3 regions of the Kluyvera sp. CHPC 1.2972 genome follow, and region 1 is predicted to be linked to each of the others. Evidence: predicted binding sites of a transcription regulator. Region 1 holds the regulator's gene; each other region holds the start of a gene.
The links. Region 1 encodes CRP, which controls carbon source genes, mostly activating them, when cyclic AMP is high. Its sites were predicted from a motif close to ATGTGANNNNNNTCACAT; they were not measured.

Region 1 (5,133 bases):
TCCCGGTGAGCGCGATGCTGACCACCAATGACATTGCCAGCGCATTCCACGTCGGCTCACATGGCTCTACCTACGGCGGTAACCCGCTGGCCTGCGCGGTAGCGGGCGCGGCATTCGATATTATCAACACCCCGGAAGTGCTGAACGGCGTGAACGCCAAGCGCGAGCGCTTTGTGCAGCACCTTCAACATATCAACGCGAAGTACGATGTCTTTAGCGACGTGCGCGGTATGGGCCTGCTAATTGGTGCAGCGCTGAACGAGAAATACAAAGGCCGGGCGCGTGATTTCCTCTACGCGGCGGCGGACGTTGGCGTGATGGTACTGAACGCAGGGCCGGATGTGATGCGCTTTGCGCCATCGCTGGTGGTGGAAGAGGTGGATATCGACGAAGGGATGCAGCGCTTCGCTCAGGCGGTCGCTAAAATCGTTAGCTAGCCCGTCGTTTTAACCAGCCTCCCTGACGGGGGCGCTGTCGCCAGGCCACCGATGAGATGGTGTGCATGGTGCTCAGATGCCCCAGAATACGCTGAAGATGCTGTTCCATGGTGCTTAGCGGCCCGTGGGACAGCGCGTCCGGCGACTCCATGATATTCACCTCACCGCTACTTCCTGCCTCATCGTACTCCAGACGCTGCTGACAGCGCTGAAGGGCAACCTCACAGGATTCCAGATACTGCTGCGCCAGATCCGGCGTCAGCATATTGTGCTCGCGCGCTAGCGTGGTCATGGCATTAATGTGCTCGACGATAAACTGACTATGGGTGACCCACAGCTTCATATCTTCCAGATAACGCGAGTTGAAGCCCGGCTCCTGCATCGCCTGATTCAGCGTGTTGAAGAGGGTGTTGTGGGCCTGGTTGACGCGCATACGCTGATAGGCAAGCTTTGGCGCCTGCGGGTCGGGGCTTAAGATGAGACGAATGGCCTCCTGGTCTGCCTCCAGCGCCGCCTGAGCGTTTTGCCGTAGCTGGCCGCTTTGCCACTGTGGCCACAGCCAGATCATGCCGCCAAAGGCGATCAGGCAGCCGATGATGGTGTCGATAAAGCGGGCGACGATAAACTGCTCGCCGTTCAGCGTCAGAATCTGCAGGGTATACACGGCGGTAATCGTAAAACCGACGGTGGCCCAGCCATAGTGGCGGCGGATAATCAGGTAGCTCCCCAGCGTGACGATAAGCATGCCTGTCAGCGCCAGCCCTTCCGGCGCGTGGAAGTGCAGGACAACGGCGGCAATCACCAGCCCCGCCAGCGTGCCCGCTGCGCGGTGGAAAATACGCACACGGGTCGCGCCGTAGCCGTTCTGCGTGACCAGCAGCACCGTCATCAGGATCCAGTAAGGCTTCGGTAGGTGCAGTGCGGCGCCCATCAGGCTGGCGATGCTGAGCATCACGCTGAGCCGGGCGGCATTGCGCAGAGCCGGGGATTTCAGCGACAGGTAGTTTTTAAGCGCGGCGAACAGCGGCAGGCGGCGCTGTTTATCGGCCATCAGGTCACGCGGATAGAGCGGACGCTGAGAGCGCAGCACACGGGCAATGCGGCTGAAATGCCAGGCGCAGAACTGGCCGACCGGGTTATCCGGATGCTGGTCGGCAATTTTTTCCAGCGCGCCGATCTGCTTATCCATATTGAAGCGGGTCGGGTAGCGATGATAGAGAATGTCGTCCGCCAGTACCCTCAGGCGTGCCGCGACGGTTTGGGCGTTCCAGCGGATCACCGCTTCGGCGTGGCTGCGTTCAACCAGCTTTTGTACCTCTTCCGGTTGGTGCAGGCTGACGGAGATATGCTCCTGTAAATCGAGCCCCACCTGGAAAGCACGCAGCAGGCGCTTGTAATCGTTATGCTGGTTAGCCGCAAGCATGTGCAACTGCTGGTAGCATTGGGAAATCAGATCCACCACTTTCTGCTGGCGAGTGAGTAGCGGCGGCAGCGCGGTGCTCGGATCGGTGTGCTGGGTCAGCAGGCTATATTTGGCCTCGCAGTATTCGGCAAGCTGGCGGTAGAGCAGGCTCAGCGATTCCCGCAGCGGCTGTTCGCGCCACATCCAGAACCACCACCAGTTAAACAGCCCGTACCACAGCGTGCCCAGCGCGTAGAGCAGCAATGGCTCCCATATAGGCATGTTTCCCGCCAGGCTTAGGGTAAAGATGGAAGCAATCAGCGAGGCGGGCAGCAGCCGCCCGTGCAGCGCGCTGATTTCCGCCGTGACGCCCAGCAGCAGCGCCAGCCCGGTGAGGATCAACGGTAGGGGAATGTCGTGTTCCAGCAGCAGCTGTACGGCAAGGCTACAGCCAGCAAACAGGCAGCCGCCAATAATCAGGCGCTTAAAAAAGCGTTTATGCGGCGTGTCGAGGCCAGCGATATTGCAGCAGGCGGGCACTAAGGAGAACAGCAGACCTTGCTGGAGGTGGCCGAGAAGCAGCCCAATGGCAACCGGCAGGCATAACACCAGCGTTTGCCGCAGTGCATAGTTGACTTCCGGGTGGTAAATCAGCCTGCGCCACATAGGGGGAAAACAAAAATGGCGTATTGCTTTCACAATACGCCATTTTGGGCCGGATTAGCGGGTACCGTAAACGACAATGGTTTTGCCGTGCGCGGAGATCAGGTTCTGATCTTCCAGCATTTTCAGAATACGGCCCACGGTTTCACGGGAGCAGCCAACGATCTGACCGATTTCCTGACGGGTGATTTTAATCTGCATACCGTCTGGGTGGGTCATAGCATCAGGCTGTTTCGCCAGGTTCAGCAGGGTCTGTGCGATACGACCGGTAACGTCCAGGAAGGCCAGGTTACCGACTTTTTCGGAAGTGACCTGCAGACGACGCGCCATCTGAGAAGAGAGACGCATCAGAATGTCCGGGTTAACCTGGATCAGCTGACGGAATTTTTTATAAGAGATTTCAGCAACTTCACAAGCGGTTTTTGCTCGTACCCATGCGCTGCGTTCCTGGCCTTCTTCGAACAGACCCAGCTCGCCGATAAAATCGCCCTGGTTGAGGTAAGAGAGGATCATCTCTTTGCCTTCTTCGTCCTTGATGAGTACAGCCACGGAGCCTTTTACGATGTAATACAGCGTCTCTGCTTTTTCACCCTGGTGAATCAGCGTGCTCTTCGATGGGTACTTATGAATATGGCAATGAGACAAGAACCATTCGAGAGTAGGGTCTGTTTGCGGTTTGCCAAGCACCATGCGCGGTTATCCTCTGTTATAAGCTCTTCCCAGCGGCAAAAACATTGCAGCCACTGGTTGCAATAGTATCCTTCCCGTTACCTGGGAAGTCGGCTGTCGAATAGGGTCGCAGCCTGTAATGTGATGTCCTCTGCATACATGCAGTACGTTTATGTATTACCGTAGCATCCTGACTGTTTTAGCATAGCTTTTGCCGTGTGTCTCCTGGTGTCTCGCTTCAGCATGACGTCGATCGCCTTCCATTGCGAGAATTGTTATGTGCGCGTAATCTGAGAAGAAAATTGCAACCTGGGAGTTAAATATTATGCAAGCGCGTGTGAAATGGGTTGAGGGGTTAACCTTCCTCGGTGAGTCAGCTTCAGGCCACCAAATTTTGATGGACGGTAACTCTGGCGATAAAGCGCCAAGCCCGATGGAAGTGGTGCTGATGGCCGCCGGCGGTTGCAGCGCGATTGACGTGGTCTCCATCCTGCAAAAAGGTCGCAATGACGTGACCGACTGCGAAGTGAAGCTCACCTCCGAGCGTCGTGAAGAAGCCCCGCGTCTGTTTACGCACATCAATCTGCACTTTATCGTCACCGGTAAAGATCTGAAGGATGCGGCGGTATCACGCGCGGTGGATCTGTCTGCTGAGAAATACTGCTCGGTTGCGCTGATGCTCGAAAAAGCGGTGAACATCACCCACTCTTACGAAGTGATCGAAGGCTGATTACATGCCAGACGTAGCCCGGCCGAACGCAGTGACGCCGGGGCCATTCCCGGCGTCGGTGCTTGCGCACCTCGTCCGGGCTACCTGGTCTTGATGCTAGTTCCTGCCTTCCATCAGCCGCTGCACCAGCGGCGTCATGATTAATTCCATTGCCAGCCCCATCTTCCCGCCGGGAACGACCAGCGTATTCATATGCGAGATAAATGAACCCTGCAACATGGCCAGTAGCCACGGGTAGTCGATGTGGTCGAGATTACGGAAGTGAATCACCACGAAACTCTCGTCCAGCGACGGAATGCTTTTTGCCGCAAACGGGTTCGAAGTGTCGACCGTCGGCACGCGCTGGAAGTTGATATGGGTGCGGGAGAACTGCGGGGTAATGAAGTTGATGTAGTCTTCCATCGACCGTACCACCGAATCCATCACCGCTTCGCGGGAGTGACCGCGCTCGCTGGTGTCGCGGATCATCTTCTGAATCCACTCCAGGTTAACAATCGGTACCACGCCGACCAACAGATCGACATGGCGAGCCACATCGTGCTGCGGGGTAACGACGCCACCGTGCAGTCCTTCATAGAACAGCACATCGGTCGGTTCCGGCAGCGGCTGCCACGGCGTAAACGTGCCGGGCACCTGGTTCCACGGCACCGCTTCGTCGTAGGTATGCAGGTATTTGCGCGATTTCCCTTGCCCGTTCAGGCCGTAGTCGCGAAAGGTCTGTTCCAGCAGGCCAAAGTCGTTGGCATCCGGCCCGAAGTAGCTGATATGGCGGCCAAGGTCACGGGCCTTGCGGATAGCCATATCCATTTCAGGGCGGGTATAGCGGTGAAAGCTGTCGCCTTCGACTTCCGCCGCGCGCAGGTTGAGCTGAGCAAAGATTTTACGGAACGCGAGGCTGGTGGTGGTGGTTCCTGCTCCGCTGGAGCCGGTAACGGCAATGACCGGATGTTTGGCAGACATGCGAATAACTCCCTGAACAGACGACAACGGAAGCGGGTAAAACGCTCCCTATCGTTAGAGTATAGTTAACCGCGAAATTGGTTACGGGGCATGATGTTGACGGTCTCGTGAAGCTCAGACCAGACCAGCACCGCTTCGCCTGTTTGTAGCTGGTGTTTGACGTCGGCGACCTTTTGCGCAAGTGAACGTTCATATTCACCATAATCAGTGCCTTCGCGCAAGACAAAGCTTTCAATCAGATTATCCAGCGTCTCCGGGTCGATATCCTGCCA
Region 2 (5,133 bases), on a different contig from region 1:
CGGCGTGTTGAACATGGAGTCGTTATCGTTCAGCACGGTGTAGTCGAGAATAGACGGGCAAGCAACGTGCGCTTTACCCAGCAGGTCTTCACGCACGATAACCAGGGTTAAGCCCGCCGGGCCGATGTTTTTCTGTGCGCCAGCGTAGATGACACCGTAGCGGCTCACGTCAATTGGGCGCGAAAGAATGGTTGAGGAGAAGTCAGCGGCAACAATCACGTCTTTACCAAAGTCTGGCGTCTCTTCGATGGCAATGCCGTCGATGGTTTCGTTCGGGCAGTAGTGCAGGTAAGCCGCATTATCAGAGAGCTGCCAGTCGCGCATCGGTTTCACCGCGCGCTTACCGTCAACGGTCACTTTGGCGTCAATGACATGAGGGGTGCAGTATTTTTTCGCTTCTTTAACCGCGCTTGCCGCCCAGTAGCCTGCGTCAACGTAGTCCGCAGTGGTTTTGTCGCCGAGAATGTTCAGCGGTACGCCCGCGAACTGCCCGCGTCCACCACCGTGACAGAACAGAACCTTGTAGTTGGAAGGGATGTTAAGCAGGTCGCGGAAATCTTTTTCTGCTTCCTCTGCCACGTGGATAAACTCTTTACCGCGGTGGCTAACTTCCATTACCGACGTGCCTAATCCGTTCCAGTCGCAAAGTTCTTTTTGCGCCAGTTTAAGGACATCTGCCGGAAGCATTGCCGGACCTGAACTGAAATTAAAAACCTGAGCCATAACCCTCACCACATTGCAATGTTGTCTGACCGCATGCCTCGCGCGTCATCAAACGCGTGGGCATAAGTTATTCCTGTGGCTATTGGTTTTATCATTCAGTGACACAGCCCGCAACGGATAATCCCGCACAGGGCAAAAATGCGTAGAGAATCACACAACAGAATCTATCGACTTGACGAAACAAAATGGTCTATTCCGCTATTTGTATTTGCTGGATGAAGTTTCTACGCAAAATCATTCAAGTTGTATCAAGGTGGCAAGGGAGTGAATCCCCAGGAGCGTACATAAGTACGTGACTGGGGTGAACGAGCGCAGCCAACGCAGAGACAACTTGAAGGATGAAGCGTATAGCGATTGTCATGCAAACCCCGTATCATTGCGCGCTTTCCGTACGACAAAAGAGATTGCTATGACGCAAACCTATATTCCCGGCAAAGATGCCGCACTGGAAGATTCCATCGCTCGCTTCCAGCAAAAGCTGCTCGACCTGGGCTTCGATATTGAAGAAGCTTCCTGGCTGAACCCGGTTCCTAACGTCTGGTCGGTGCATATTCGTGATAAGGCATGCTCTCTGTGCTTTACCAACGGTAAAGGCGCAACCAAAAAAGCCGCGCTGGCCTCCGCGCTGGGCGAGTATTTTGAACGTCTCTCCACCAACTATTTCTTCGCTGACTTTTGGCTGGGCGACAAAATCGCTAACGACCCGTTCGTTCACTACCCGAACGAAAAATGGTTCCCGCTGACCGACGACGATGAAGTACCGGAAGGTTTGCTCGACGCTCGCCTGCGCGCTTTCTACGATCCTGACGATCAGTTGACCGCCAGCATGCTGGTTGATCTGCAGTCCGGCAACGACGATCGCGGCGTATGCGGCCTGCCATTCACCCGTCAGTCAGACGGTGAAACCATCTATATCCCGATGAACATCGTGGCCAACCTGTACGTCTCTAACGGCATGTCTGCGGGCAACACCCGCAACGAAGCGCGCGTTCAGGGTCTGTCGGAGGTCTTCGAACGCTACGTGAAAAACCGCATCATCGCGGAAAGCATCAGCCTGCCGGAAATCCCGGCCGAGGTGCTGGCGCGCTACCCAGGCGTCGTTGAGTCCATCAAAACGCTGGAAGCGGAAGGTTTCCCAATCTTCGCTTACGACGGTTCCCTGGGTGGTAAATACCCGGTTATCTGCGTGGTACTGTTCAACCCAGCCAACGGCACCTGCTTCGCCTCCTTCGGTGCCCACCCTGATTTCGGCGTCGCGCTGGAACGTACGGTCACCGAACTGCTGCAGGGCCGCGGCCTGAAAGATCTCGATGTGTTCACCCCGCCAACCTTCGACGATGAAGAAGTAGCAGAACACACCAACCTCGAAACCCACTTCATCGACTCCAGTGGTCTGATTTCCTGGGATATGTTCAAACAGGATGCAGACTACCCGTTTGCCGACTGGAATTTCTCAGGCACCACCGAAGAAGAGTTCGCCACCCTGATGGCTATCTTCAAAGAAGAAGATAAAGAAGTGTACATTGCCGACTACGAGCACCTGAGCGTTTACGCTTGCCGCATCATCGTACCGGGCATGTCCGATATCTATCCGGCAGAAGATCTGTGGCTCGCCAATAACAATATGGGCAGCCATCTGCGTGACACCATTCTCTCCCTGCCGGGTAGCGAGTGGGAAAAAGAAGAGTATCTGAATCTGATCGAACAGATGGATGACGAAGGTCTGGACGATTTCACCCGCGTACGTGAACTGCTGGGCCTGGCGACTGGCCCGAATAACGGCTGGTCTACCCTGCGCGTGGGCGAGCTGAAAGCAATGCTGGCACTGGCGGGTGGCGATCTCGAGCAGGCGCTGATCTGGACCGAGTGGACCATGGAGTTCAACGCGTCAGTATTCAGCCCTGAGCGCGCCAACTACTACCGCTGCCTGCAGACGCTGCTGCTGCTGTCTCAGGAAGAAGAGCGTGAGCCGCTGCAGTACCTGAACGCGTTTGTACGTATGTACGGTGCAGACGCCGTTGAAGCGGCCAGCGCGGCACTGAGCGGTGAAGAGGCCTTCTACGGCCTGCAGCCAGCAGACGGTTCTCTGGAAGCCTTCCCGGCGCATCAGTCGCTGTTGCAGGCTTACGAAAAGCTGCAGCGTGCGAAAGCCGCTTTCTGGGCGAAATAAGGCTTTTCCCGCAGAAAAAGTAGGTTTAACGTACCGTCTACGCTATATTACGGGGCCAATTGATGGCCCCTTTTTTTATTTTCGCGCTTCGCCTCGCGAATGTGTGAAAATAAAGTTAAATATAAGTAAATACTATATTTAGTAGCTTACGTTTGTTGTTAATTTGCCCGATCATTACTCCATTTTAATTAACGAGTAAAATGAAGGGTAAAGAAAAAATTCAACTGAATTTGCAAATCTTAAAAATTATTTTTATCTTATAGCTCAAACACTTACCCTGAGATCGTTGAAAAACCATTCGTTCTTCAGGCCTATAAGCCAGGCGAGATATGATCTATATCAAATTCTCATCTATAATGCTTTGTTAGTATCTCGTCGCCGATTAAATAAAAAGAGAGAGTTAGTGTGAAAGCTGACAACCCTTTTGATCTACTCCTTCCTGCTGCGATGGCCAAAGTTGCCGAAGAAGCGGGTGTCTATAAAGCAACCAAGCATCCGCTGAAAACCTTTTATCTGGCGATTACTGCGGGCGTCTTTATCTCGATTGCTTTTGTTTTTTACATTACCGCAACCACGGGTACCGCAGGTATGCCATTCGGCATCGCGAAACTCATTGGTGGTATTTGCTTCTCCTTGGGCTTAATTCTTTGCGTGATTTGTGGCGCAGACCTCTTTACCTCTACCGTGCTGATCGTGGTGGCGAAAGCCAGCGGCCGCATTACCTGGGGTCAATTGGCGAAAAACTGGCTCAACGTCTATGTTGGTAACCTGATTGGCTGCTTGCTCTTCGTGATGCTGATGTGGCTGTCCGGCGAGTACATGACGGCCAACGGCGGATGGGGGCTTAACGTCCTGCAAACCGCTGACCACAAAATGCACCATACATTTATCGAAGCCGTCGCTCTCGGCATCCTGGCGAACCTGATGGTCTGCCTGGCAGTGTGGATGAGCTACTCTGGTCGCAGCCTGATGGATAAAGCCATGATTATGGTTTTACCGGTTGCCATGTTCGTTGCCAGCGGTTTTGAGCACAGTATCGCAAACATGTTTATGATCCCAATGGGTATCGTAATACGCGATTTTGCTAGCCCGGAATTCTGGACCGCTATCGGTTCTACTCCGGAAAGTTTCTCTCACCTGACCGTGATGCACTTCATCACCGATAACCTGATTCCCGTCACTATCGGGAACATCATCGGCGGCGGTTTGCTGGTTGGGTTGACATACTGGGTCATTTACCTGCGTGGCGGTGACCGTCATTAATTGACGATTGCTCCAGGCAGTAAATAAAAAGTCCACTTAAGAAGGTAGGTGTTACATGTCCGAACTTAATGAAAAGTTAGCCGCAGCCTGGGAAGGTTTTACCAAAGGTGATTGGCAGAATGAAGTAAACTTACGTGACTTCATCCAGAAAAACTACACTCCGTATGAGGGTGACGAGTCCTTCCTGGCTGGCGCTACTGAAGCGACCACCAAGCTGTGGGACAGCGTTATGGAAGGCGTTAAACTGGAAAACCGCACCCATGCGCCAGTTGACTTTGACACCGCCGTAGCTTCAACCATCACTTCCCACGACGCTGGCTACATTAATAAGTCGCTGGAAAAAATCGTTGGCCTGCAGACTGAAGCCCCACTGAAACGTGCTCTTATCCCGTTCGGTGGCATCAAAATGATCGAAGGTTCCTGCAAAGCGTATGATCGCGAACTGGATCCAATGATCAAAAAAATCTTCACCGAATACCGTAAAACCCATAACCAGGGCGTATTCGATGTTTACACCAAAGACATTCTGAACTGCCGTAAATCTGGCGTTCTGACTGGTCTGCCAGATGCTTACGGCCGTGGTCGTATCATCGGTGACTACCGTCGCATCGCGGTGTACGGTATCGACTTCCTGATGAAAGACAAATACGCACAGTTCCTGTCTCTGCAGTCTGACCTGGAAAACGGCGTAAACCTGGAAGCGACTATCCGTCTGCGTGAAGAAATCTCTGAACAGCACCGTGCGCTGGGTCAGATCAAAGAGATGGCTGCTAAATACGGCTACGACATCTCTGGTCCGGCTACCAACGCTCAGGAAGCTATCCAGTGGACTTACTTCGGCTACCTGGCTGCGGTTAAATCTCAGAACGGCGCGGCAATGTCCTTCGGTCGTACCTCCAGCTTCCTGGATATCTACATCGAACGTGACCTGAAAGCAGGCAAAATCACTGAGCAAGACGCTCAGGAAATGATTGACC
Region 3 (5,133 bases), on a different contig from region 1:
TGATAGTGCTGCTGGTGCGCCAACTGATCGACCAGTGGCTGGTTAACGTCGGCAAAGGTTAACTCCGCCTGGGCATCGGCCAGCAGTTTGCCGATAAATCCCCGACCAATATTCCCTGCACCAAAATGAATCGCTTTCATAAATCTGACCTCGAGAAAAACTTTCCATGTCAGGGGCGTTTCGCCCCTGAAGCCTTATGCTGCTTGTTCGCCGGACAGGATTTGTAGAATTTCCTGCACGCTGCTGGTCTGCGTCAGACGCTCAATCACGTCTTTATCATCCAGGGCGTTCGCTAAGCGGGCGATAACCTGAACGTGCTCGTTGTTGCGGGCTGCAATGCCGATAACCAGGCGGGCGATATCGTCCGGCTCATCGCCGAATCGAACGCCTTGCGGGTACTGGCAAATGACAATCCCGGTGCGCAGCACGCGGTCTTTGGCTTCTACGGTACCGTGCGGCACCGCAATGGATTCTCCCAGGTAAGTGGTGGTCAGCGCTTCACGCGCCAGCATGGCATCAACATAGTCCGGTTCAACGTAGCCACCGGAGACCAGCATCTCACCGGCAAAGCGAATAGCTTGAGCCTTATTTTCAGCGGTCAGGTTGAGGAAAATGTTGTCCGCGCTGAGCTTAAACAGATTCTCATCGCGCTCGGTGCCGTCGAAAGCGTCATCGTTCGCCGCGATAATCGTCTGGTTGATGAGACGGCTGTCGTTCGCGGCGGCAGGCAGTTTGGCTGCCAGCAGGCGGGTGGTCAGGTCGGTATACAGGCCGCTGTCGAGGAAGTTGGAGAGCGACATGTGCATCGCCTGTGGCGCAAAGCGCATGGCGCGTTCGGTTAAGTCCTGATGGGTAATCACCAGGTCAACGTCGTCAGGCAGGCTGTTAATCGCGCAGTTGCTCACCGAAATGTGGGTCAGGCCCGCATCCTTCACCTTCTTGCGCAGTACGCCTGCGCCCAATGCGCTGGAGCCCATACCCGCATCGCACGCCACGATGATTTTACGTACGTGGTGCAGATCTTTAGACAGGTCGAGCGTTTCGCTGCGCATTGCTGGCTGTGGCAGTTCGCCGGAGGATTTCTCGCCGGATTTTGACTGCTGCTTCAGGCTCTGCATGCGACGGGTGGCTTCCGCCAGGCCGTTGCTCTCTTCATCGCCAACGCGAACGCGTTTCAGCAACATGGAGGCGGTCAGGAAAGAGACCAGCGTTGAGGCCAGAATCGACAGCACCACGCCAATAATAGAGGCCTTCGGTGTCATCAGCAGTACGGCAAAGATAGAGCCAGGAGAGGCCGGGGAAACCAGGCCGGCGTTGAACAGGGTCAGGGTAAAGACGCCGGTCATGCCGCCCAGAATCACCGCCAGCAGCAGGCGCGGGTTCATCAGCACGTACGGGAAGTAGATTTCGTGGATGCCACCGAAGAAGTGAATAATCGCCGCACCGCCCGCGGACTGCTTGGCGCTGCCTTTACCAAAGAACATGTACGCCAGCAGCACGCCGAGGCCTGGGCCTGGGTTCGCTTCAATCAGGAAGAAGATAGATTTACCGGTTTCGGTGGCCTGCTGAATGCCCAGCGGTGAGAAGATACCGTGGTTAATCGCATTGTTGAGGAACAGAATTTTTGCCGGTTCAACAAAGATAGAGGTCAGCGGCAGCAGGTTGTTCTGCACCATGACGTTAACACCGGTCGCCAGCGCTTTAGAGAGCAGCTCAACCATCGGGCCAATCGCCAGGAAGGCGAGCATAGCCAACAGCATGCCGATGATACCGGCTGAGAAGTTGTTCACCAGCATCTCAAAGCCGCTTTTGATTTTGCCGTCAACCCAGCGGTCGAAGCGTTTAATCGCCCAGCCGCCCAGTGGACCAGCAATCATTGCGCCCATAAACATTGGCATATCAGCGCCAACGATAACGCCCATGGTAGTGATGGCACCGACCACGCCGCCGCGCTCGCCGCCGATAAGACGGCCGCCGGTATAACCGATTAACAGCGGCAGCAGATAGGTGATCATCGGGCCGACCAGTTTGGCTAACGTCTCGTTAGGGAGCCATCCGGTGGGAATAAACAGTGCAGTAATCAAACCCCAGGCAATGAATGCGCCAATATTGGGCATCACCATATTGCTGAGGAAGCGGCCAAAATTCTGTACCTTGACCTTGATATCTGGTGATAACATAAAAACACCCCTCGTGGTGCGCGTCTTAGATGCTGCGCGTCGTCATAGTTGTGATGGTTTCGCCAAAAACCATCCAGTCGTTCAGTATGCAAAATCGACTCTATCACGGCGTTTTCGTCTCGCGTACCCCGAGGGGTGTTTGTGATCTTGATCACTCTCATCACCCCATCAATAGGTCACTTTTGGTGATCGCTGTCACATAAAATGGCTGTAAGTCGGCTACAAAGCGAAAATACGTCCTTTCCTGTCCTGTTTTTTGTGATTTAAATCACCTTTTGTATTGGCGTGTTTGTTTTTAAATTGTGATCAAATTCACAAGATAAATTTACATTCCCCTCACACTACTGCGCTTTCCTGTCATGCACTGGCGTTTACGTTAGAAAATTACAGCGCTTCGTGTCAGCCATAAAAAAGCCCTGCGAGGTTTCCCCGGCAGGGCGTGAACAGATTAGGCTGCGATTAGCTGAACAGGGCGGTGATGGATGCGCTGCCGAGGCTATGGAAGTGCACGTTGAAGCCGACCATCGCGCCGCTGGCGCCTTCATCAACCTCAATGCTTTCAACGTCCATCGCATGGACGGTGAAGATATAACGGTGGGTTTCGCCTTTCGGCGGTGCCGCGCCGCCGTAGCCCGCTTTACCAAAGTCAGTACGGGTTTGCAGGGCGCCTGCCGGTAACCCGACCAGGCCTGAACCTGCACCGGTTGGCAGTTCGCGGGTATCGGCTGGAATATTGGCAACGATCCAGTGCCACCAACCGGAGCCGGTTGGCGCATCCGGATCGTAGCAGGTTACGACAAAGCTTTTGGTGCCCGCAGGAACGTCATCCCAGGCCAGATGGGGAGATAGGTTTTCGCCATCGTAGCCCATGCCGTTGAACACCTGGCGATGAGGGAGCTTTTCACCGTCACGCAGGTCGTGACTGACTAATTTCATCAACTGCCTCCTTTGTTAATCAACTGATTAACAAAGGAGTGTAGCGGTAACGTGGGGAGATTACCGCAGCTTATTGGATAAAAAATGTTTCCTGCTCGACCGCCAGACACACCGCCCGCGTCAGACGTGTCAACTGCTGCGGCGTAATCGGGTACGGTGGCATCAGATAAATCAGGCGGCCAAACGGACGGATCCACACCCCTTGTTCGACGAAGAAGCGCTGGAGCAACGCCGGGTTCACCGGATAGCGCGTCTCGACGACGCCAATGGCCCCCAGCACGCGGACATCGGCGACCAGCGGTGCGTCGGCGGCCGGAGCGAGTTCGCGCTTGAGCTGACGTTCAATCGCCGCCACTTGCGTTTGCCACTCGCCGCTCTCCAGCAGCGCCAGGCTTTCAGTGGCGACAGCGCAGGCCAGCGGGTTGCCCATAAAAGTGGGGCCGTGCATAAAGCAGCCCGCTTCACCGTTGCTGATGGTCTCGGCAACCTCACGGGTGGTGATAGCAGCGGAGAGGGTCATGGTGCCGCCGGTTAGTGCTTTTCCGAGACACAGAATATCGGCGCTGATGCCCGCATGATCGCAGGCAAAGAGCTTGCCGGTACGGCCAAAGCCGGTGGCAATTTCATCGGCAATCAGCAGGATCCCTTCGCGATCGCACATCTTACGAATTCGTTTGAGCCACTCCGGATGATACATCCGCATGCCGCCCGCACCCTGAACGACAGGCTCAAGAATAACGGCAGCAATTTCGTGACGATGCGCGGCCATCAGGCGGGCAAAGGCCACCATATCATACTCGTCAAACTCCCCGTCAAAGCGGCTATGCGGCGCGGGCGCGAAGAGGTTCTCCGGCAGGTAGCCCTTCCACAGGCTGTGCATCGAGTTATCCGGGTCGCACACCGACATTGCGCCAAAGGTATCGCCGTGATAGCCGTTGCGGAAGGTCAGGAAACGCTGACGCGACTCGCCTTTGGCCTGCCAGTACTGCAACGCCATTTTCATCGCCACTTCCACCGCCACCGAACCCGAATCGGCCAGGAACACGCACTCCAGCGGCTCCGGGGTCATCGCCACCAGTTTACGGCACAACGCCACGGCGGAAGGGTGGGTGATCCCGCCAAACATCACGTGCGACATCTGGTCGATCTGCGTCTTCATCGCCGCGTTCAGACGCGGGTGGTTGTAGCCGTGAATGGCGGCCCACCATGAGGACATGCCGTCCACCAGATGCTCGTCGCTGGCGAGGTGTAGCTCGCAGCCCTCGGCGGAAACCACCGGGTAGACCGGCAGCGGTTGAGTCATTGAGGTATAGGGATGCCAGATATGGCGGCTATCGAAGGCAAGATCGTCCGTTGTCATAATCGACTTGTAAACCATTTTGAAAAGTTTTAGGTTTACGAGTATAAACCGAACCGAAAATTAACAAAACCCCGGAGAAGCCAATGGCTAACCCTTTACGCTGGACAATGTCGCAGGTCACCGCTCTTTTCGATAAACCGCTGCTCGATTTACTGTTTGAAGCTCAACAGGTTCACCGCCAGCACTTCGACCCTCGGCAGGTGCAGGTGAGCACGCTGCTGTCGATCAAAACCGGCGCGTGCCCGGAAGACTGCAAATACTGCCCGCAGAGCTCCCGCTACAAAACCGGGCTGGAAACCGAACGCCTGATGGAAGTCGAGCAGGTGCTGGACTCGGCGCGCAAAGCCAAGCTAGCGGGCTCGACCCGTTTCTGCATGGGCGCGGCGTGGAAAAACCCGAACGATCGCGATATGCCGTACCTGGAGCAGATGGTTCAGGGCGTGAAAGAGATGGGGCTGGAAGCCTGTATGACGCTGGGCACGCTGTCCGATAGCCAGGCCAGTCGTCTGGCGACGGCGGGGCTGGATTACTACAACCACAACCTCGATACCTCGCCGGAATTCTACGGCAATATCATCACCACCCGCAGCTACCAGGAGCGCCTGGACACGCTGGATAAAGTGCGCGACGCCGGGATTAAAGTCTGCTCCGGCGGCA

Region 2: a site for CRP is predicted at 3,221-3,238, ahead of focA (formate transporter FocA). Genes of this name have one in related genera too.
Region 3: a site for CRP is predicted at 2,320-2,337, ahead of V6944_RS19560 (PTS mannitol transporter subunit IICBA). Genes of this name have one in related genera too.

What each region holds. Positions count from the first base shown of each region.
Region 1 covers NZ_JAPKIB010000002.1:457,362-462,494, forward strand. The annotation lists gene argD (bifunctional acetylornithine/succinyldiaminopimelate transaminase) at 1-437, shown strand, start outside; gene V6944_RS05600 (YccS/YhfK family putative transporter) at 430-2,505, opposite strand; gene crp (cAMP-activated global transcriptional regulator CRP) at 2,560-3,192, opposite strand; gene V6944_RS05610 (OsmC family protein) at 3,497-3,901, shown strand; gene V6944_RS05615 (phosphoribulokinase) at 3,998-4,861, opposite strand; gene V6944_RS05620 (YheU family protein) at 4,927-5,133, opposite strand, start outside.
Region 2 covers NZ_JAPKIB010000008.1:15,811-20,943, reverse strand. The annotation lists gene serC (3-phosphoserine/phosphohydroxythreonine transaminase) at 1-723, opposite strand, end outside; gene ycaO (30S ribosomal protein S12 methylthiotransferase accessory factor YcaO) at 1,133-2,893, shown strand; gene focA (formate transporter FocA) at 3,299-4,156, shown strand; gene pflB (formate C-acetyltransferase) at 4,212-5,133, shown strand, end outside.
Region 3 covers NZ_JAPKIB010000016.1:72,482-77,614, reverse strand. The annotation lists gene V6944_RS19565 (mannitol-1-phosphate 5-dehydrogenase) at 1-140, opposite strand, end outside; gene V6944_RS19560 (PTS mannitol transporter subunit IICBA) at 195-2,180, opposite strand; gene V6944_RS19555 (kinase inhibitor) at 2,640-3,116, opposite strand; gene bioA (adenosylmethionine--8-amino-7-oxononanoate transaminase) at 3,187-4,476, opposite strand; gene bioB (biotin synthase BioB) at 4,560-5,133, shown strand, end outside.